DNA from 4 places in the Jeotgalicoccus huakuii genome. Region 4 is predicted to be linked to each of the others. Evidence: riboswitches for the same ligand, from Rfam matches in the RefSeq annotation. Region 4 holds a riboswitch; each other region holds the start of a gene.
The links. Region 4 has a riboswitch for S-adenosylmethionine ahead of metK (methionine adenosyltransferase). Riboswitches for the same ligand answer to the same signal wherever they lie in the genome.
Positions count from the first base shown of each region.

Region 1: it holds a riboswitch for S-adenosylmethionine, as region 4 does, so the genes downstream of both, V6E76_RS01090 (5-methyltetrahydropteroyltriglutamate--homocysteine S-methyltransferase) here and metK (methionine adenosyltransferase) in region 4, are expected to answer to the same signal.
Region 2: it holds a riboswitch for S-adenosylmethionine, as region 4 does, so the genes downstream of both, V6E76_RS03985 (methionine ABC transporter ATP-binding protein) here and metK (methionine adenosyltransferase) in region 4, are expected to answer to the same signal.
Region 3: it holds a riboswitch for S-adenosylmethionine, as region 4 does, so the genes downstream of both, V6E76_RS00815 (ATP-binding cassette domain-containing protein) here and metK (methionine adenosyltransferase) in region 4, are expected to answer to the same signal.

Region 1 covers NZ_JAVIYN010000002.1:14,858-20,151, reverse strand. The annotation lists gene V6E76_RS01110 (DUF3219 family protein) at 40-321, shown strand; gene V6E76_RS01105 (MsnO8 family LLM class oxidoreductase) at 323-781, shown strand; gene V6E76_RS01100 (hypothetical protein) at 771-1,286, shown strand; gene V6E76_RS01095 (MFS transporter) at 1,397-2,572, opposite strand; SAM riboswitch class I at 2,731-2,836, shown strand; gene V6E76_RS01090 (5-methyltetrahydropteroyltriglutamate--homocysteine S-methyltransferase) at 2,928-4,013, shown strand; gene V6E76_RS01085 (ribonuclease H family protein) at 4,073-4,666, shown strand; gene V6E76_RS01080 (hypothetical protein) at 4,675-5,085, shown strand; gene V6E76_RS01075 (Cof-type HAD-IIB family hydrolase) at 5,103-5,294, shown strand, end outside.
Region 2 covers NZ_JAVIYN010000005.1:74,022-79,315, forward strand. The annotation lists gene V6E76_RS03975 (MetQ/NlpA family ABC transporter substrate-binding protein) at 1-210, opposite strand, end outside; gene V6E76_RS03980 (methionine ABC transporter permease) at 248-940, opposite strand; gene V6E76_RS03985 (methionine ABC transporter ATP-binding protein) at 937-1,959, opposite strand; SAM riboswitch class I at 2,040-2,138, opposite strand; gene V6E76_RS03990 (thioredoxin family protein) at 2,179-2,493, opposite strand; gene V6E76_RS03995 (toprim domain-containing protein) at 2,444-2,851, opposite strand; gene gcvH (glycine cleavage system protein GcvH) at 2,945-3,325, opposite strand; gene V6E76_RS04005 (Spx/MgsR family RNA polymerase-binding regulatory protein) at 3,392-3,748, opposite strand; gene aroD (type I 3-dehydroquinate dehydratase) at 3,949-4,668, opposite strand; gene V6E76_RS04015 (hypothetical protein) at 4,798-5,294, shown strand, end outside.
Region 3 covers NZ_JAVIYN010000001.1:185,198-190,491, forward strand. The annotation lists gene V6E76_RS00805 (putative RNA methyltransferase) at 76-930, shown strand; gene V6E76_RS00810 (SprT-like domain-containing protein) at 1,259-1,747, shown strand; SAM riboswitch class I at 1,784-1,886, shown strand; gene V6E76_RS00815 (ATP-binding cassette domain-containing protein) at 1,945-2,958, shown strand; gene V6E76_RS00820 (methionine ABC transporter permease) at 3,011-3,610, shown strand; gene V6E76_RS00825 (MetQ/NlpA family ABC transporter substrate-binding protein) at 3,610-4,416, shown strand; gene V6E76_RS00830 (aminotransferase class I/II-fold pyridoxal phosphate-dependent enzyme) at 4,416-5,294, shown strand, end outside.
Region 4 covers NZ_JAVIYN010000004.1:106,919-112,212, forward strand. The annotation lists gene ytkD (RNA deprotection pyrophosphohydrolase) at 1-162, shown strand, start outside; gene pckA (phosphoenolpyruvate carboxykinase (ATP)) at 219-1,793, opposite strand; SAM riboswitch class I at 2,004-2,106, shown strand; gene metK (methionine adenosyltransferase) at 2,202-3,386, shown strand; gene V6E76_RS03495 (nuclease-related domain-containing protein) at 3,415-4,323, shown strand; gene V6E76_RS03500 (NAD-dependent succinate-semialdehyde dehydrogenase) at 4,399-5,294, shown strand, end outside.

The sequences.
Region 1 (5,294 bases), on a different contig from region 4:
GTTATTATTCTTTTTAATGTATTGAAAGGATGGAATAGAATGGCGTACGAGATAATCATGCTCGATGACTTAACTTTAGATGTAAAAGAACTCGTTAGAGATAAAGAAGAGGGTACTGTGAACATCGTTTTCGATGTGGCGAGTGAAGATTATCACCACTTATCAGAACACTTGTATCAAGAGCAATTTCGTGTAAGAATTCCAGGGAATGATAATGAAGAATTCGAAGCGAAGATTGTTAACTTCTCAACATCTCTAGACAACTTGTATGAAGAAGACAATGTTGGAGAGTATAATATTACTTTGAAAGTCATAGATTAATATGCGTATAAGTATATTAGACCAGGCACCAATTTCAACACACATGACAGCAGAAGAAGCACTGGGTAATAGTGTGAAACTTGCAAGTGTTGCTGATCAATTAGGGTATACTCGTTTTTGGTTAGCAGAACACCATGCAATGAAAGGCTTATCCTCAAGTGCACCAGAAGTAACGCTCGGTGCAATTGGGATGATAACTAAAGATATTAGACTAGGCAGCGGTGCAACACTGCTGCCTTATTATAAACCATTAAAAGTGGCAGAGACTTTTAATACACTGCTCGCACTTCACGGTGATCGGATTGATGTCGGCATCGGTCGTGCCCCGGGCGGAGATAACGTTGCCTCTGAAGCACTAAGTGATAATTATCTTGGACATGTCTTTAAGATGCCAGACTTAGTCAGTGAATTAAAAGCATTGTTAATGAACAAGAGAGAACTTGAAGGTTATGCCAGATAGCCAGCATCAAGTCAAAATGTGGATGCTCGGTACCAGTGAAAAAAGTGCGATTTTTGCCAGAGACAATCAGTTGAATTACTGTTATGGGGAATTTATGAGTAGCCAATCGACAGGCGAAGTGCTATCGACCTATAAAGCAGGTAGCAATAATGGAGAAATCATAGTTACGGTCAACACTTTTTGTGGTCAAACATTTGAGGAAGCAGAAAGAATGGCGAGACCTTATTTAGTCAATCAAGCCTTAAAATCTACTGGACGAGAATTTTCTGGTATACCTTCATTTGATGAAGTTTCAGCAATTGAATTGACAGAGGAAGAAGTAGCTGAGTTCAATAAAATCCGTGACAATGTCATCATAGGAGATGCTGATTTTGTACGGGATGAGTTGATGTCATATCAAAGAACTTACGGTGTCGATGAGTTAATGATAGTGACGATTACTCATGACTTTTCCGATAAGGTCAAGAGTTATAAAAGGATTGCAAAAGTGATGTTAAATAAATAAGAAAAGCGTTGAACCTTATAGAGTTCAACGCTTTTTTGTGATGTTGATAATAGTGGGTGGCCCGCTGTAGCGATCACAGAGAGCCGCTAGCAATAAAGATATTAAAAACATTAATTTTCAAAACGGCTTTTATCTTCTATGAAGTGAGTGGCGACCATACATAAAGCGCCAAATACTAACATACCACCGGCGATGAAGGTAATCTCACGGTACGAGAATCCGTTAGTCAATAAGAGTGAACCGAGTGATGCACCGATTGAGTTTGAAAGATTGAAAACTGAAGCAGCCAAAGTACCGGCTAAAGCGGGTGCGGTAACTGCTGCAAAAATAATCTTAGAGTTCAACATTGGTGAAATTCCGAATGTGCCTAAGCCGAATAATCCAGCAGCAAGGTAGGCAAGATAAGGCACTTCTAACATAAAGGTTAAACCGAATAAGACGATGGCTAAGAACAGAATAACCAAAGTCACTGCTCCAGTTAGTTTTCCGGGTTGAATTCGACCGGATGAGAAGTTACCAATAACTGCAAAAGTACCAAACATTAGCATACTAAAAGTGACACCATAGTCTCCCATACCAGCAATGTCTCTTAACATGGGCTCTAAAAACGTATAGGCAGTAAATACACCTGAGTATCCAAAAATAATCGTAATCATTAACATGATGACATTCTTATCTTTTAATGCTGACAATTCACTAGAGACTTTCGGTGCTTCACCTGTCTTATAGTTTGGGGTGAATAGTATGAGTCCAAGTAAGTTGATTATGCCGAGGGTAACGATAATCCAAAAGACGATTCTCCAGTCTAACAAGGCACCAATGTATGAACCAAATGGTACACCGAGCATCACTGCGATGACGAGCCCACCATTTACTAGGGCAACTGCAGCGGTTTTCTTATTTGGTGGAGAAATTGCCATCGCTAAACTCATCATGACACCGAAAAAGGGTGCATGCATAGAAGCTGATAATAAGCGCGATAATAGCAATACTTCAAAATTTGGTGCGGTCGCGGCAACAATATTAGAAACTATAAATATAGAAATTAAAATTATTAAGAGTAATTTCGGAGAAAATCTCAACGTTAATAATCGAATCACCGGACCAAATACAGCAACACTGAGTGCGTAGACACTTAAGAGTAAACCGGTTGTAGAAACTTCAACGTTTAAATCTGCTGCAAATTGAGTTAATAGACCGGTTACGACATACTCAGTCATGCCGACTGCAAAGGCACCGATCATAAAAATTGTAATGACAAGTTGTCTTGAAGCTTGATCCTTCATATTAACCTCCTTATTAAAAGCATAAGAGATATACTATTACACATTAAAAACAAAGTCTATAATATATATGAAGAAAGTGTTTTCACTTAGTGATTCATAAGTTTTTTGACAGAATATTATGGCTAGTGCTAATATAATGTTCAATTAAGTAAATAAAATTCTTATCCAGAGAGGTGGAGGGAACAGGCCCGTCGATACCTCAGCAGCGGACCCTTAGGGGAACTGTGCTAATTCCTTAAAGTTCTTGTGACTTAAAGATGAGAAGATGGACATGTAAAGCACTCCTCTTTTAAATCTTAAACAAGATAGAAGGGGATTTTATTTATTTAAAAACAATATTGAAAGAGGTTATTACATGTCAGCACCATTTAAAGCAGATCACGTAGGAAGTTTATTACGTCCTGCCAGAATACATCAAGCAAGAAAAGACTTTGAAGCAGGTAATATCAGTAAAGACGAATTATTTAAAATAGAAACAGAAGAAATTGAGAAAGTGGTGGATAAGCAAATTGAAGTCGGCCTCAAGGCTGTTACGGATGGCGAGTTCCGCCGCCGTTTTTGGCACACTGACTTTATGGAACATGTTGGTGGCTTTGAAGGCTATATCCCTGAAGAAGGATACTCATTCAATGGCATGAAGACAGAAGCCTATAATATCCGCAACATCGGTAAGATTTCTTTCGATAAAAACCATCCACACGTGAAAGAGTTTATCTTGTTTAAGGAAATCGTTGGAGACAGAGCTGTTCCAAAACAAACCATTCCTTCACCTAACCAATTTTTCAACTATGGTGTACGTAATAAAGAAATCTATCCGGACATTGAAGAATATGCAGATGACATTATTGCAGCTTACCAGGATGCCATCTTGGCATTCTATGATGTCGGTTGTCGCTACTTACAGTTAGATGATGTTTATATTGCAAGACTCAATACAGAAGAAGAACCGTATCAGGAAAGTGGTTATAACCGCGAACAACTTATAGATCTAGCTCTAAGAGTTGTGAACGGCGCCCTAGAAGTGAAACCAGAAGATATGGTAATTACTACCCACCTATGCCGAGGAAACTACCGTTCTACTTGGGCATTTGAAGGATCATATGCCAAGATTGCGCCTGTCTTATTTGCTAAGGAAAATGTTGATGGTTTCTTTTTAGAGTATGATGATGATCGTTCAGGCGATTTTGAACCACTAAAAGAAATTCCTGATGGTGGCCCAGCTGTTGTGCTCGGTTTACTGACTTCAAAAAGTGGTGAATTAGAAGATAAAGAAGTGATCAAAGCGCGTATTGAAGAAGCGACCAATTATGTACCTAAAGAACAGATTCGTTTAAGTCCACAATGTGGATTCTCTTCGACACACCACGGAAATGTTTTAACTGAGGAAGAACAGTGGGAAAAATTACGTTACGTCATCTCACTTGCTGACGAATTATTATAAGGAAACTGCCACTCATGGTACAATCATGAGTGGTTTTATTTATTTAAAGGAGTATCGTTATGGCGAAATATTATGCAGTGCGTAAAGGACATCAAACAGGCATATTCACTAATTGGCCGGACTGTCAAAATGCAGTCAAAGGTTATAGTGGTGCAGAATTCAAATCATTTAAAACAAGACAAGAAGCTGAGAATTTTATCGATAATTTAAAAGATGAAACAGTAGATATTCCTAAAGGTGCCCTTGTGACCTATGTGGATGGTAGTTATGACAAAAGAAGTGAAAAGGCAGGCTTTGGTGCGGTGTTTATAGTGGACGATCATGTTATTCACCAAGCGAGTGAACCGACTGAGGTCGACCCTGAAGTCAATCTTTGGAACGTAACGGCAGAAATAGCAGGTATTCTCTATGCAGTGGAGTGGGCGATTCATCATGACTATAGTGATATATACGTGCACTACGATTATGCAGGATTAGAAAAATGGTATACTGAAGAGTGGAGAGCGAAGAATTCTGTCACTCAAAATTATGTTAAAACGATGCATGAATATAATAAGAAGATTAATATTCATTTCTATAAGGTGGCAGCACATACAGGCGTGGAATTTAACGAACTTGCAGACCAACTCGCTAAACAAGCTGTAAGTCAGTAGGAGAAATTATGCATATACTTTTATTTGTTTTAGTTGCAGGACTATTAATTAAATTTGCGGCAACCTCATTTTTTGACCAAGATAGAATCCATTTTTCATTCGATGAACGACGTTACTTTAATGATGAAGAAGAAACGATTGCAAAGATAATGCGATTAAATCTAGTGATGAAGGAAAGAATATTCTTCATTGTAATGACACTGGTTTACATCACTTCAATCATCTTGTATTTCTCGGGAAATATTACTTTAGGTCTGAGTGCTTTAGTTTTAGTAATCATCTTACAATTACTATTAAATATCATGACGGATTTTCTCTTGTATACAGCTTTTTACGATAAAGCGAATCTGGTTATGATTGTAATTTGGATTATACTGATTGCTGCAGTGATTATTTTATCGAGTATTTATATTATTTAAATCAAAAGAGGTGCCATATGACAGATAAGAAATTGATATTCTTTGATATAGATGGAACATTATATAACACTTCTAAAGAAGTGCCTGAAGATGCTAAAAATGCTGTAATACAACTCAGGGAACAAGGACATATTGTTGCAATTGCGACAGGTCGTGGTCCGTTTATGTTTAAAGAGTTAAGAGAAATGTTAGGTATTGAAACATACATT
Region 2 (5,294 bases), on a different contig from region 4:
ATCGACAGTTATATCTTCTTCAGCAAGAATTTCTGCTGCTTTTTCTAAAATCTCAGCGTGGGGTGCTGGTGATGCTGCGACTGAAATTTCAGCACCTTCCCCATCCGTTGATTCACCTTCTGAAGCAGAATCAGATTCTGAACCATTTCCACAAGCTGCTAAAACTAAAATAAGTGAAAACAATGTAACGAAACTAAAAAATTTCTTCATGCTAAATCCTCTTTTCTATAAATTTTTATATTAGTAATCAGCGTTTATCCACTCTTTTAGAGAAGAAGTCTCCTAAAATTTGAATGACGAAAACGATGATTAGAATTACCACAGTTGCAACAAGCGTGACGTCAGGCTGGTTTCTTGTAAAACCAACCATGTAGGCTAAGTTACCTAATCCACCGGCACCAATAACCCCTGCGATCGCGGTTGAACCAACGAGCATAATGGATGTTACCGTAATACCTGAAATTAGAGCAGGTAATGATTCTGGTATTAACACTTTCCAAATAATTGTCCAAGTGTTCGCACCCATTGACTCCGCCGCTTCTATTACACCCTTATCAATTTCTTTAAGTCCTATTTCAACTAAGCGTGCATAGAATGGTGCAGCACCGATAATCAACGCAGGTAAGGCTCCATTTGAGCCCATTACTGTACCCATGATTGCTTTTGTAAATGGCATGAGTAGAATAATTAAAATGATAAATGGAATCGCTCTAAAGAGATTGACGATGAAGGATGTCGTTCCATAAAGCGGTTTTGAGGGAACATTTTCACTCTTATTAGATAAGAACAAGATAATACCGAAAATGAGTCCAATTATAAAGGCTGCAATTGTTGCAATCACTGTCATGTATATCGTTTCATAAGTCGCTTCAATTACTGCATCCCATTTCACATTTTCAAAGCTAAACATATTTTTAAATTCTTCTATTACACTGTTCATCCTGCTTCAACCTCCAATGTGACATCGTGCTTTTTAAACTCATTTGAGATTGATTCAAGGGTCTCATTATCGATATCTAATGCAATATATAAATGTCCAAATGATTCTTGATTCGTCTGTTTAATATTACCTGATAGAATATTTACATCTAAACCGTAATTTCTTATGACCTCAGAAACAATTGGAGATTTTGTTCTCGTACCTACAAAGTTTAATTTTACTATTGTTGAAGTTGGGAATGATGCTTTAAGTTCTTCTATTGCGAGTTGATGATCATCATCTGAAATATCATCTTTAACAAAGCGTTTTGTTACACTTGACTGTGGATTTTGGAACAATTCAATTACCGAACCCACTTCAACGACCTTACCGTTCTCCATCACTGCTGCACGGTCACATATCTTTCTGATCACATGCATTTCGTGAGTAATCAAGACGATGGTTAGATTCATCTCTTTTGTAATATCTACAAGTAAATCTAATACTTCATCAGTCGTTTCTGGATCTAAGGCACTAGTTGCTTCATCACATAGTAACACTTCAGGCTTATTCGATAAGGCTCTGGCAATACCGACACGTTGTTTTTGTCCACCTGATAGCTCACTTGGATAGTTATGCGCTCTACCCTCTAGCCCAACAAGTTTGATTAATTCATCAACACGTGCTTGGCGTTCTTTCTTTGGTATACCCGCGATTTCCATTGGAAAACTTATATTTTCTGCAACTGTTCTTGACCACAGTAAGTTAAAATGTTGAAAGATCATAGATACTTTCTGACGTTTTTTTCGAAGATCACCTTTGGACATTTTACTGATGTCATCTCCACTGACAATCACATCACCTTCAGTTACATCTTCAAGTCCATTTAATAATCTGATCAGGGTGGATTTACCTGCACCTGAGTAGCCAATTATCCCAAATATCTCACCGTGTTTAATCGATAGATCAACTTGGTCAACTGCTGTTATATTTTGTTTCTTAGTTTTAAATATCTTAGAAACACTTTTTATATCAATCATGATACATTTCCCTTTCTCATCGAAGAAAAATAAAAAGGCCTACTCATAGTATATGAGTAGGCCTTTGAACTTCATTATGCCTCTCATCTTTAGGATTTGTTCCTGTGATTTAGCACCTTGTCATTAAGACGGTTGCCGTGGCTTCTTAGGGCACTTCCCTCCACCACTCTTGATAAGAGTTCTATTCGATTGAGATTTATAATATCAGACTATTCTCTACTAGTCAACCAGGAATTCATCTAATACTTCACTTAAATATGGTACTGAGTGAAAAGCATAGAGTTCTTTCACAAGTTGGCCATTTTTAAATAACAGTAAGGCTGGTGCTGAACGTATGTGGTATTTATCTATTAAGTCTTTATGATAGTTCAAGTTAATTCTCTCATATGATATCTGCTTCATCTCAGAAACGACTTTCAACATCGATTCTGAAATTTCACATGTTTTACACATCGTCGCATATCCAAAGATAATATAACTTTCCTTATCCTGTGTATTCTTTAATAAATCTGCCGTTGAAATTGTTTCCTTCACGATAAAACTTACCTTTCATTATTAACGCATTATCTACGTAAAAACCGTGTCTTAAGAGGAGGTTAGCTAGATAGTCATGCGGGCAACGACCGACTTCTCCAAATTTTGGATCAATGTAAATATGCGTGCTCTCACTTAAATGTTTTTTAAACCATTGACGAATTTTTCTTCCTTCTTTATCCGCATCGGATAATATAAAAATTTGCGAATCACCTAGCTGTTCGATAATTTCATCTAATTTGGAAATACCCATTGTTCCGAAAGTGCAAATAATTTGTGCCGGTTCTACTAACACTTCTTCTAAGCGACGTTTATCAGTCTTGCCTTCAACAATGAGTACCTTATCAGAAAGATTCATTCGTATCACCCTTAGTTTAATTTTATACAAATTCACCAGAAGTAATAAATATTTAGTTTTAAAAAACTCCGGACAAATGTCCAGAGTTTAAAATTAGCCCTCGATAACTGCTTGGTAACCAGCAGCATCAAGAAGATTATCAAGTTCGCTTTCATCTGAAAGTTCAACTTTCAGCATCCAAGCGCCTTCATATGGATTTTCATTTACAAGTTCAGGACTATCTTCAAGCTCTTCGTTAATAGCAACGATTGAACCTGAAACTGGAGCGATTAATTCAGAAACAGTCTTAACTGATTCAACGCTACCGAATGATTCACCTGTTGATACGTCGTCGCCTTCCTCTGGAAGTTCAACAAATACAATATCACCAAGTTCAGATTGTGCAAAATCAGTAATACCGATAGTTACAGTATTTCCTTCAACCTTTACCCATTCGTGGTCCTCACTGTATTTTAGATCTTGTGGTAATGACACGCTAAAACCTCCCTTTTAACTTATCATATATATTGTTGCATATTTATCATACTACAGGCAAGAAGATTAATTCAATAAAGCTTGCTCATAATTTTCTTCTTTAAACCCTAAAAGCACCTGATCATCTAAAACAACCATTGGTCGCTTGATTAACATGCCGTCACTTGCAAGTAATTCAAACTTTTCATCATCTGAAAGTTCAGGTAAGCGTTCTTTTAAACCAAGTTCTTTAAACTTGCCACCTCTTTTATTAAAGAAATCATCTACGTTATATGAAGAACGGTCCACAATACCTTTAAGCGTATCGATTGACGGTACATTTTTGACCATATCTATGGCAGTGAATTCTAAGTTATTATCCTCTAAAAATTTCTTCCCCTTACGGCAAGTTGTACATTTTGAATACTCGTAAAAAGTTATCATTATATCCTCCTAAAATAGAAAATCATCTTACATTAATTCTACCTTAGAAATTATATTTTATACACTCAAATCACAAAATAAACCCAAAACCTTTGGGGGAGGTTTTGGGCCAGGGGTTAGGATTTAAGAAGTGTGTGTTATCTTCTAACCTCACTCTAACACCTAAATATTATTAGAACGTAAAGTCTGTGTAAAAATTATCATAAAGTCGTTAATGTTTTCCTTAGTTCACTTATATGAATTTGTCCAGGCGCCGCATCTCGGCTGATGTAACCATAAGTAAATAATGGGGCATAGTCGCCTGTTAACACGCGTGTACGCTTACCTAACTCACCCATAGAGATTCCGATGACCTTGTGCCCATATTGAGCCTTAGCAGTTTTTAGAACATCTATAACTGTGTCGACATCCTCACTGTTTGTAGGGTACAGGGCAAACTTAAACACATCACCTTCTACTTGATTCATCTGACTAAGTAAATCCATGAGTGCACCGTGATCAAGTGTTTCTTTAAAGTTATGATAGCTCAGTAGCGTTTTAATTTGATGCATCTTTGCGGTCTCAATAATTTCCTGCACAATTTTTTTACCGACTGACATTTCAATATCTATATAATCAATATCCATAGACTTACAAATCTCTAGTAGAAGTGCTTGGTATTCAACCGTAGTTTTTGAGCCCTTGCCCCCTTCTCTAGAAGTTCTATAGGTGTAGATAATTTCTTTATCGAGAGCTTTAAATCTGTCTATGATTCGTCTGACAATCGATGCATGATCCTGGCGATTTAAAGCATCAAACACATCCCCTCGTATTTCGACTATATCAAAATCAGTTATGTGCCTTTCTGCAGCTTCAATCTCTTCATTAATTGCATCAGAGTTATACCCTGAAAAAGTGACGACAATCTTAGTAGTATTCATTATTTTGCCCCTTGAATTTTGTTCTATAAAAAGTTTTTAAGTATCACGTTGTATTGTACTATAATTAGTATTGGTATGCAGTGATGATTTTTAATACTCATATGAATAAGATCAGGAGGACTTAGTAAATTGAAGAAAACAATATTATACACGAGCTTAGCCGCTGCCCTTCTCTTAGCTAGCTGCAGTAGCGAAGAAGAATCAGAAACTGTACAAATAGAAGAAGAATCCTCAATCGTAGATGATACAGAAGAAGATGTCGAAGATAATATCGATAGTGACCCAATAGAAGAAGAAAGTGATGCTAGTACAGACCATTTAACAGTTGGTGAATCTGCAAGGATTGATGACATCACACTCACCATTGATGATGCATATTTAACCGATGAGAGAAATGAAACGAACCTCATTGATGTAAGTGGTGTACTTATTCTAGAAGTTACATATGAAAACAACACAGAAGAAACCTTTCCGACAGGTCGAGATATTGTCGTTGAGTCAGAAGGAGAATTAATGCGAAGCTATAAGCTGGAAGACTTACTATTAGAAGATTTACCACCAGGTGAAAGTATTAGTGGTCGTATGGCCTACGGATTGGTCAATGAACCCGAAACCCTCACTGCGAC
Region 3 (5,294 bases), on a different contig from region 4:
TAAAGTTATTGAGTACTATAGAAATTTATATTCTTTTACAATTCATAATGTAATTGAAATAAAGTAGGTGAATTAATGAAAAAGAGAGAAATTGCAGCGCTTGGTTTTCAGAAATTAGAATCGAATCTACAGTGTCCGATTTGTAGTGCTGATTTAAATGTCGTCGATTCAAATCGTTTAGTGTGTGAAAATCGTCATAGTTATGACTTAGCAAAACAAGGCTACGTCAACATGTTGCAAAAACAAGTATCATCGATGTATGATCAAGACTTATTTGATGCGAGGTATAATATTATATCAGTTCATAATCTTTACAAAATAATTCATCAAAAAATTGCTGATATAATTAATGCACTTCCAAATGAAAACCGCCTTATTTTTGATGCAGGTTCTGGTGAAGGTTCACATTTACGTTCAATTATAAAACTAGTTGATAAAGATAACACTCATGGTATTGGATTAGATATCTCAAAAGATGGTGTATTACTCGCGAGTAAAAACTATAGTCATGAAAACTGGGTGGTCGGAGATTTAAGTCGTACACCGTTTAAAGAGAGTAGTATAGATGTAATCTTAAGCTACTTATCTCCTGCGAATTATGAAGAATTTCAACGTATTTTAAAGCCGAACGGCATACTGATTAAAGTTATTCCGGGTAGCAAGTACTTAAAAGAAATTAGAGAAACTTTAGCTGGTGATAGTCAAGAATATGAGAATACGGATACCTTGGAGTTAATGAGAAATAAAGTAGATTTTATTTCCGAAGAGAGAATCACATATGAAGTTGAACTGGCTAGCGTCGCTTTAAAAGATTTAATAAAGATGACCCCGCTCGGTTGGCACGTAAGTCAGCAAGAGATTAAAGATTTTACTGAAACAACAAGTAAAATAATTACTGTAGATTTACACATTATTCAAGCGAAATATTGAAATAACTGTCATTGTAATCTTATCAAACTGCGTTATAATATTGTTTATGGGCTATTATTTGAAATATTTGAGCTTATATTACAAAGATATTACAAACATAATTATTTCACATTAAGGCTTGAAATAACCCAAAGATTAAAATATAATGAAAATATATTAAGAAATACATAACAGAACGACCTATTAATTTATAGCTATACTTCATATTATTAGCTCAATCGTTCTTTGATAGTGCCTTTGGCCTAGATATCATATTATATTATTTATCTGTTAGGGAGACTTCGAGTCTCTCTTTTTTTATGACTATTTATAAGTAGTGGTGAGTAAGGTGGACGAAAAAGAATTATTAGAATATGCAGTAGCATTCTCTAAGAAGCATTTTAATGTGGATTTTAATATTTCACTAAGAATCTCAAATAGAATGACTGCAAAGCTTGGCGCTTTTGTAATTAAGACGAGACACAACAGGGTTATTAACGAAGAGATTGTCATGTCGAAAACCTTTATTGACAATAATCCGAGGCACGTAATTCTTGATGTCCTACACCATGAATGTGTGCATTTTTGTCTATATCGACTAAACAAACCTTACCGAGATCAAGATGATTATTTTAAGAATACACTCAAGAAGCTCAACATTTCATTAACAAGAACCTATAGATACAAAGGCACTCTACATCATTATCAATGTATGCACTGTAATTATAAATTTACTAAACGTATGAAAGGTTATGAGAAGCGGTATGTCTGTGCACGTTGTCACTCGAGATTTACTTATCTCGGTCAAAGTAAAGAGTCGCCTCTTATTGACTTTTAGAATTAAATCATATAGTATTACTCTAAATTGAATATGAAATTATCAAGAGAGATGGAGGGTCGGGCCCTATGAAGTCTCAGCAGCGGGCTTATTTAAGTACTGTGCTAAATCCTGCAGGCATCGGCTTGGAAGATAATCAAACATCGCCATTTGTCTACATGATGAATGGTTTTTTTATTTTAAAGAGGAGGTAGATCATGAGCATAAAATTGGAGAGCGTTTCAAAAACCTATCAATTAAAAGGTCGTAAGGTTGAAGCATTAAAAGAGACATCATTAGAAATTAAGACAGGTGAGATTTTTGGTTTAATCGGTTACTCAGGCGCAGGTAAATCTACCTTAGTTAGATTAATTAACTTATTGGAACAACCAACAACGGGTTCGGTAACAGTTGCTGGTGAAGATTTAACGAAGCTCACTAAGAATGAACTTAGACAGAAACGCCAAAAAATTGGTATGATATTTCAGCAGTTTAATCTCATTGAATCTAAGACTGTTTATGAAAATATTGAATTTGTTCTAAAGGCTTCAAAATTTGATAAGAAAAAGAGACCAGGCCGTATCAAGGAATTATTGGAATTGGTTGGACTTGGAGACAAGGCTGAAATTAAATCATCAAATTTAAGTGGAGGGCAAAAGCAAAGAGTAGGTATTGCTCGTGCACTTGCAAATGATCCTGACATCTTGCTTTGTGATGAAGCAACGAGTGCCTTAGATCCAGACACGACTAAGAGTATTCTAAAATTATTGAATCGAATCAATAAGGATTTAGGTATTACGATTATCGTCATCACTCATGAAATGGAAGTTATTAAAGAAATTGCAGACCGGGTCGGTGTAATGTCTCAAGGTGAAATTTTAGAAATAGGTCAAACTTATGATGTCTTTAGTCATCCTAAGCATGAAATTACTAAAGACTTTGTTCAAGAAATTTATAACTTTGAAGTCCCTAAGCAGTTTAAGGCAACGCGTGAGAATCAAGTGATTACAATTCAGTTCCTCAGTGAAAATGCAGAAGAGAATTATCTCAACAAACTGTATCGTAATTTTGATTTAAACATTAGCATTTTAAATGGACGCATTGAATACATTAAGGATCAACCACTTGGCTTTTTAATGTTCCAAGTGACTGGTAAAGAAGAAGAAATTAATAGACTGAAAAGTCATATTGATCAGACGAACGGCATAGAAAGGGTGGGTTACATTGGATAGTTTCAGTCAGTTATGGCCAATTTTATATAAAGCATTACTTGAGACTACTCAAATGGTTTCTATTTCAATATTTTTTGCAGTGTTATTAGGATTACCACTAGGTATTCTTTTATATATTACGCAGCACCCACTCCTTTTTAGAATTAAACCTTTAAACAGTGTCCTCGGATGGTTGATGAATATTATTCGGTCATTCCCATTCATTATCTTAATCGTTGCGATTATGCCTTTTGCAACTTGGTTAGTTAACGATTCACATGGACCTGTATTTGCAAGTGTGGCCTTATCAATTGCTGCAGTACCACTATTTGCCCGCCTCGTTGAATCTAGTTTCAACGGTGTTAAAGACGGTGTGATTGAAGCGAGTATAGCAGGTGGCGCTTCAATTTTCTTAATCGTTACGGATGTTTTGTTACCAGAAGCGAAAAAGAGTATTACCCAAGCGATTACGCTAACAATTATTTCAATTATTGCTTTCTCAGCGACTGCAGGCGTTGTCGGTGGTGGTGGTGTAGGTGACCTAGCCATACGCTACGGTTATTACCGTTATGACACATTAACGATGATTGTGACAGTGGTTGTCTTAATCATTATCGTACAAATTGTTCAGTGGGTCGGCGACCGACTTGCAAACAGAGCGGAGGATAAGTAATGAGAGGTATTATAACATTTTTAATTGGTACACTTTTTGTCATCGTTCTAACAACAGTTTTACTCCATGAGGATGAAGGTGAAGTGATTACTATTGGTGCATCTAGTGGACCATTTGCTGATATGGCCACATACGCATTAAAGCCTGTACTAGAACAAGAAGGTTATTCAGTTGAAGTCATTGAGTACAGTGATTATATTCAACCGAATAATGCATTAGCCAATGGTGATATCGATGCTAACCTCTTTCAAAATGTACTCTTCATGGATAGTTATAATGAAGAAAATAATACAGAATTAAAAAATATCATTCAAGTACCAACTGCGCCTATGGGGCTATACAGTGGAACATTCGACAGCATAGACAGTATTACATCAGGAAGTGAAGTGGCTCTGCCTTTAGATCCTGTTAACGCTTCACGCGGTTTCTTAACTTTACAAGATGCTGGGCTCATAACAATTAGTGAAGATGCTGACATGTTTGCCATCGAAGAAGCAGACATTATCGATAACAAGAAAAACTTAGAATTTATCTTCCAAGATGCTGGCCAACTGCCTAGAAGTGTCGATCAGATTGGTCTGTCTCTTGTGCCAGGAAACTTTGCGCTTGCGAGTGATATGAAGTTAGAAGATGCCTTGTCATTAGAGAATATGAACGAATATTTTAGAAATCAAATCGTGATTAACGGTGAAGATGCCGGAAGCAAAATGGAAGAAGACCTTATCAAGGCTGTAGAATCTGAAGAATTTAATGAAGTCATTGATGCAGATTTCCAAGGTTTCGATAAACCAGAGGAGGATGAATAATGGCGAGTGATTTATTGAATAGTTTAAGTCCGAGCTACTTTTCTAGCATGATGAACAAAAAATTAGAAACAGGGGAAAAACCACTCTTAAATCTAGCAGTGGGTATCCCTGATGGTTTGACACCAAAAGTTATTACCGATGCTGTCAAGGTAGCGATTGACAAGGAAGAAAACCAAAAATATGGTTCTTTTCGTGGGAAAGAAGAATTAAAAATCAGTATTAAAAATTTTTACAAGAGAACTTATGATGTCGATTTAAATGATGAGAATATCGCAATTTTATTTGGTACAAAAAACGGCTTGGTTAATTTCCCACTTGCACATTTAAATCCTGGCTCTGGAATTATGTTGCCAAACCCAGGATATGCCGATTACATTACAGCTGTTGAATTAGCGGGGGCAATGGCCATCGATATGCCTTTACTTGAAGAAAATAATTATCTACCAGATTTCGATGCCCTTGAAAGAGAACTTAAAGAGACGGATTTAATTTATTTAAACTATCCTTCTAATCCAGTTGGTGCGGTCGCAACCCAAGAATTTTTTGATCAAACAATTGAACGCTTTAAAGGTACGAATACACAAATCCTTCATGATTTCGCCTATGCCGCATTTGGTTTTAACGAACAACATCCGAGCATATTAACGAGTGATAAAAATCTTGAACAATCCATTGAAGTCTACTCACTGTCAAAAGGATTTAATATGTCAGGTTATCGTATAGGATTTGCTGTCGGCAATAAGGACATGATTGAAAGCATTAATAGATTCCAAGATCATACAAATGCTGGTGTCTTTGGTGTCACTCAGGATGCAGCAGTGGCAGCCTTAGATCATGCAGATGAACTGATACCAAAACAAAATGAAATCTTTAACAAG
Region 4 (5,294 bases):
AACATAGAACGCTTGGATGGACTACAAGATTATCATGAGACACTAGGGCCTAAGTTAGTCACACAAATTGAAGATATTGATGATGAAGATAAAAGCGAATTGTTAAAAGATGAATGTATTATTCATCTATATAATGAAGTAAGAGAACATGGTTGTCAGTAAAATAAACGGACCCAACAAAGTATAATTGTTGGGTCCGTTTTGTATATAATTATTGTTTAAAATCCGCCTTTAGCTGCAATTTCTGCAGATTCTTCACCGAATTTTTTGAAGTTCTCAATAAACTGATCTTTTAGTGCTTGTGCTTTCTCATTATAAGCATCTTTCGATTCCCAAGTATTAGCCGGCGCTAAAATTTCTTCAGGAACACCTGTGACAGCAGTAGGGATAGATAATCCAAAGACATCATCTTTAACAAATTCACCAAGTTCTAATTCACCGCTAATTGCGCGTCTAACCATTGAACGAGTGTGTTTGAGATCCATACGCTTACCAACACCGTATTCTCCACCCGTCCATCCTGTATTAACCAGGTAGACGTTAACATCATGCTTATCAATTAATTCACCTAGCATATTTGCATAGACTGTTGCATGTAATGGTAGGAACGGTGAACCGAAACATGTTGAGAATACTGGTTGTGGAGACGTGACACCACGTTCTGTACCTGCAAGTTTCGATGTAAACCCACTCAAGAAGTGATACATTGCTTGGTCTTTAGATAATTTAGAGATTGGCGGTAATACACCAAATGCATCTGCTGTCAGGAAGACAATTGTTTTCGGGTGACCTGCAACTGATGGAATACGTGCGTTATCGATATGGTTAAGTGGGTAAGCGGCACGTGTGTTTTCAGTTAATGCATCATCATCATAATCCGGATTACCTTCTTCATCAATAACAACATTCTCTAAAACAGAGCCAAATTTAATTGCTTCAAAAATTTCGGGCTCTTTTTCTTTTGATAGGTTGATTGTTTTAGCATAGCAACCACCTTCAATATTGAATACCCCATCTTCATTCCAACCGTGCTCATCGTCACCGATTAAATCACGTTCGGGGTCTGCAGATAGCGTTGTCTTACCTGTACCAGATAGACCGAAGAATAGTGCAACGTCCTTGTTCTCTCCAACATTTGCACTACAGTGCATACTCATTACACCTTGTTCAGGTAATAAGAAGTTCATGATAGAGAAGATGGATTTCTTCATTTCTCCACCGTACTCAGTACCACCAATAAGAATTATTTTCTTCTCTAATGAAACGAGTACAAATACTTCTGATTTTGTACCATCTACAGCAGGGTCTGCTTTAAAAGTTGGTGCAGAGACAATTGTAAATTCAGGATCGATCGCTAATGCTTCTTCCTTAGTCTCAGGACGAATGAACATAGTTTTAGCAAACATGTTGTGCCAACTGAATTCATTCACAACTTGTAGTTTAAGTTGAGTCTGAGGATCAGCACCAGCATAGCCATTAAAAACAAATAACTCTTCTTTTTCATTTAAGTATGTAGTAACTTTTTCAAACAAATTGTCGAATATCTCTTCGGAAATTGGTTGGTTAACGTCTCCCCAATCGACTTTATTTTCAGATACGCTATCTTTTACGACAAAACGATCTTTAGGGCTACGGCCTGTATATTCACCAGTTTGAGCACGTAGGGCACCAGTGTTTGTTAATGTAGCTTCACCACGTCGTAAAGAAGCCTCTACTAGTTCACTGTTTGATAGTTGTTTGTGTGTTGAGGATTTAGCGACTAAGTCCTCGATTAAACTCTTGTGATTAACCATGATTCGCCTCCAAAAATATTTGAATTAAAACGCATTATTTAGAAATTAGTATAACACATTACTTTTTACGATAACACTATAATAAGAGCACATCTATAAGTAATGATGCACATTTCTAATTTAAGAAATAAATTTAACTTATTATATTAGTTTGATTTGGTCTAAATCTTGATTATCACATATCAATATTGTAATATATAGCTAAGTTATCTCTTATCAAGAGGTGGTGGAGGGATCAAACCCTGTGAAGCCAGAGCAACCTCCTTTTCAAGAAAGGTGCTAAAGAATGCAGAGTAATTCTGAGCGATAAGGGAAAAGGGCGAGCCTTTTTCTCTATGTTTATGTGGAGAATAAGGCTTTATTTTTTGCTTTAGGAGATAGCTAATTTAGCTATAAAGGAGAATTTTAATGTCAGAAAGAAAGTTATTTACATCAGAGTCAGTCACAGAGGGACACCCAGACAAAATTGCAGATCAGATTTCTGATGCGATTCTGGATGCAATTTTAGAAGGAGATCCATATGCAAGAGTGGCATGTGAAACTGTAGTTAATACAGGTCTTGCTTTAATTGTAGGGGAGATCAGTACTGAAACTTATGTAGATATTCCTAAGACAGTTCGTGAAACAGTTAAGGAAATAGGCTATGTGGATGCTAAATACGGTTTTGATTATAAGACGATGTCAGTATTAACTGGTATTGATGAACAGTCAGAAGATATCGCAGTTGGTGTTAACAATGCTTTTGAAACGAGAGAATCACAAGGGGTTTCAACTGGTGCAGGTGACCAAGGTTTAATGTTCGGATTTGCAACTAACGAAACGAAAGAATTCATGCCTTTACCTATTGCACTTGCTCACAAAATTTCAAGACGTCTAACAGAAGTAAGAAAAGATAAGACGATTTCTTATTTAAGACCGGACGGTAAGTCTCAAGTGACAGTTGAATATGATGAAGCGGGTCAGCCGCTCCGTGTGGATACGATTGTTATCTCAACTCAACATCATGAGAACATACCTGCTTCTGAAATATATGATGATTTATTAGAGCATGTGATTAAAGCAGTTGTACCTGAACATCTTTTAGATGATGAAACTAAATACTTCATCAATCCAACAGGTCGTTTTGTAATCGGTGGTCCACAAGGGGATGCTGGCTTAACGGGTCGTAAAATTATAGTGGATACTTACGGAGGATATGCACGTCATGGTGGCGGTGCATTCTCTGGAAAGGATCCAACAAAAGTGGACCGTTCAGCAGCTTATGCAGCCCGTTATATTGCTAAAAATATTGTAGCGAGTGGTATTGCTGATAAGTGTGAAATCCAATTAGCATATGCAATTGGGGTATCTCAACCGGTATCTATCTCTGTTGATACATTTAAAACAGGACAATATGATGAAAATAAAATTGTTGAAGTCATTAGAGCACTGTTTGATTTGTCACCAGATGGAATAATAGATATGTTAAACTTAAGAAAGCCAATTTATAAACAGACTGCAAGCTATGGCCATTTTGGGCGCTCAGACATTGACTTACCTTGGGAAAGATTAGATAAGGTCGATGCGCTTAAAGAATTATTAAGAAATCGCTAAGTGAGCACTGTTGGAAAGTAGGAATGTTATGAACACGGAAATCTTTACGAATCCCATTTTTATTGCGATTGCTGTCGTTCTTCTTATAGTAGTAATCTGGTTTTTAGTTTATTACTTTAAACATCGCAATCAAGTGAAAGTTGTTGAAGACAATCACGCTAAAGAAAAAGAATCTTTAGTACAGAAGTACGAAAGTGAACATGAAGCAGAAAGACTTGAACACAAAAAAGAATTATCGAATTTAAATGAGAAGTATTATAATGATACGACTTTACTCGATAACAAATTATCAAGTTTACATCAGTTCTCAGTAGACAAAGGTGAATATTTAACAGACTTAGCATTGATTCAGTTAAAAGATAAGTTGGTCAAAGATGAGAAAATTCGCGAATCCGATATGATTATCTTATCTAATGTATTCCTACCTTCACGAAATTATACGAATACACGTAAAATCGACCATTTAGTTTTAACACGTACGGGTATCTACTTGATTGATTCTAAGTATTGGAGTGGACACATTTTACATGGTGTGAACGAAGCACAATTTGAAACAGTCCCTTATGTAGAATCATTCTTTGACTTACTCGAACTAGATAAGAAACGAGAACAAACATTAATCTTCGAAAAAGCAGACCAGAAAAACGTATCTGTTAATCACTATAATGGTGTCATCGATGAGACGAAGATTACTGCAGAGAAGCTTAAAAACAAGTTGAAATTACAATATGATATCGTACCGATTATTTACTTTAACCCTAAAGATAATGGTAACTACTCAATTACAAACTACTCAGAAGATCCATCAATCCGTGTAATTGTCGGCCAAGAAGACCTAGAAGCATTCTTCTTGAAATATGTCTTCCACGGCAGATTCCAATATACGGTTAAAGACTTAGATGAAATTGCAGATGCAATTTTAGAACAGAGTCTGTGATCTTAAATTTTGTAAATTGAAATTAATCGTCCTATAATTATTTATAGGACGATTTTATTTTTGGAGGGAAAAACAATGTCAGAAGAAATTATTGTAATTAATCCCGCAACAAGAGAAGAAATTGGGAAAGTGCAGAAAGATAGTCAAGATGATATAGAAAAGAAAATAGACTTAGCAGATGAGACTTTTAAATCATTTAAACAACTCACTGCCTATGAAAGAGCCGATTTACTTTTTAAATGGGCTGACAAAATTGATAAAAATAAAGAAGAAATTGCAGAACTTGTAACGAAAGAAGGCGGAAAACCGCTAACTGAAGCGCTGGGTGAAGTCGACTATGCAAACAGTTATATTAGATATTACGCAGAAGAAGCTAAACGTATATATGGACGTACAGTACCATCTTCAAAAGAAAACAACCGTATCGTTGTTACGCGCCATCCGATTGGTGTCGTTGCGGCAATCACACCATGGAACTTCCCAGTTGCAATGATGGCCAGAAAAGCGGCTCCAGCAGTAGCAGCGGGAAATACCTTTATTGTAAAACCGGCTAGTGCGACACCATTATCCGCAATGAAATTTATTGATTTAGCATTAGAAGCAGGTTTTGACAAAGGTGTAATACAGTACGTCAATGCCTCTGGTAAAGATGCTGGTGAGATATTTACAAAATCTGATAAGATTATGAAACTCACATTTACAGGCTCAACAGCAGTAGGTAAAAAACTAATGAGTGACGCATCTGTAACTGTTAAAAATGTAACGATGGAGCTAGGAGGACATGCACCATTAATTGTTCATAAGGATGCAGATATTGACAAAGCTGTAGAAGGTACGATTGCCTCCAAATTCAGGAACTCGGGACAGACTTGTGTCTGTGCAAATAGACTGTATGTTCACGAAGATGTTCTAGAAGAATACACAGAAAAACTTACAGCAAAAGTTAAAGAGTTAAAAATGGGTAATGGTAT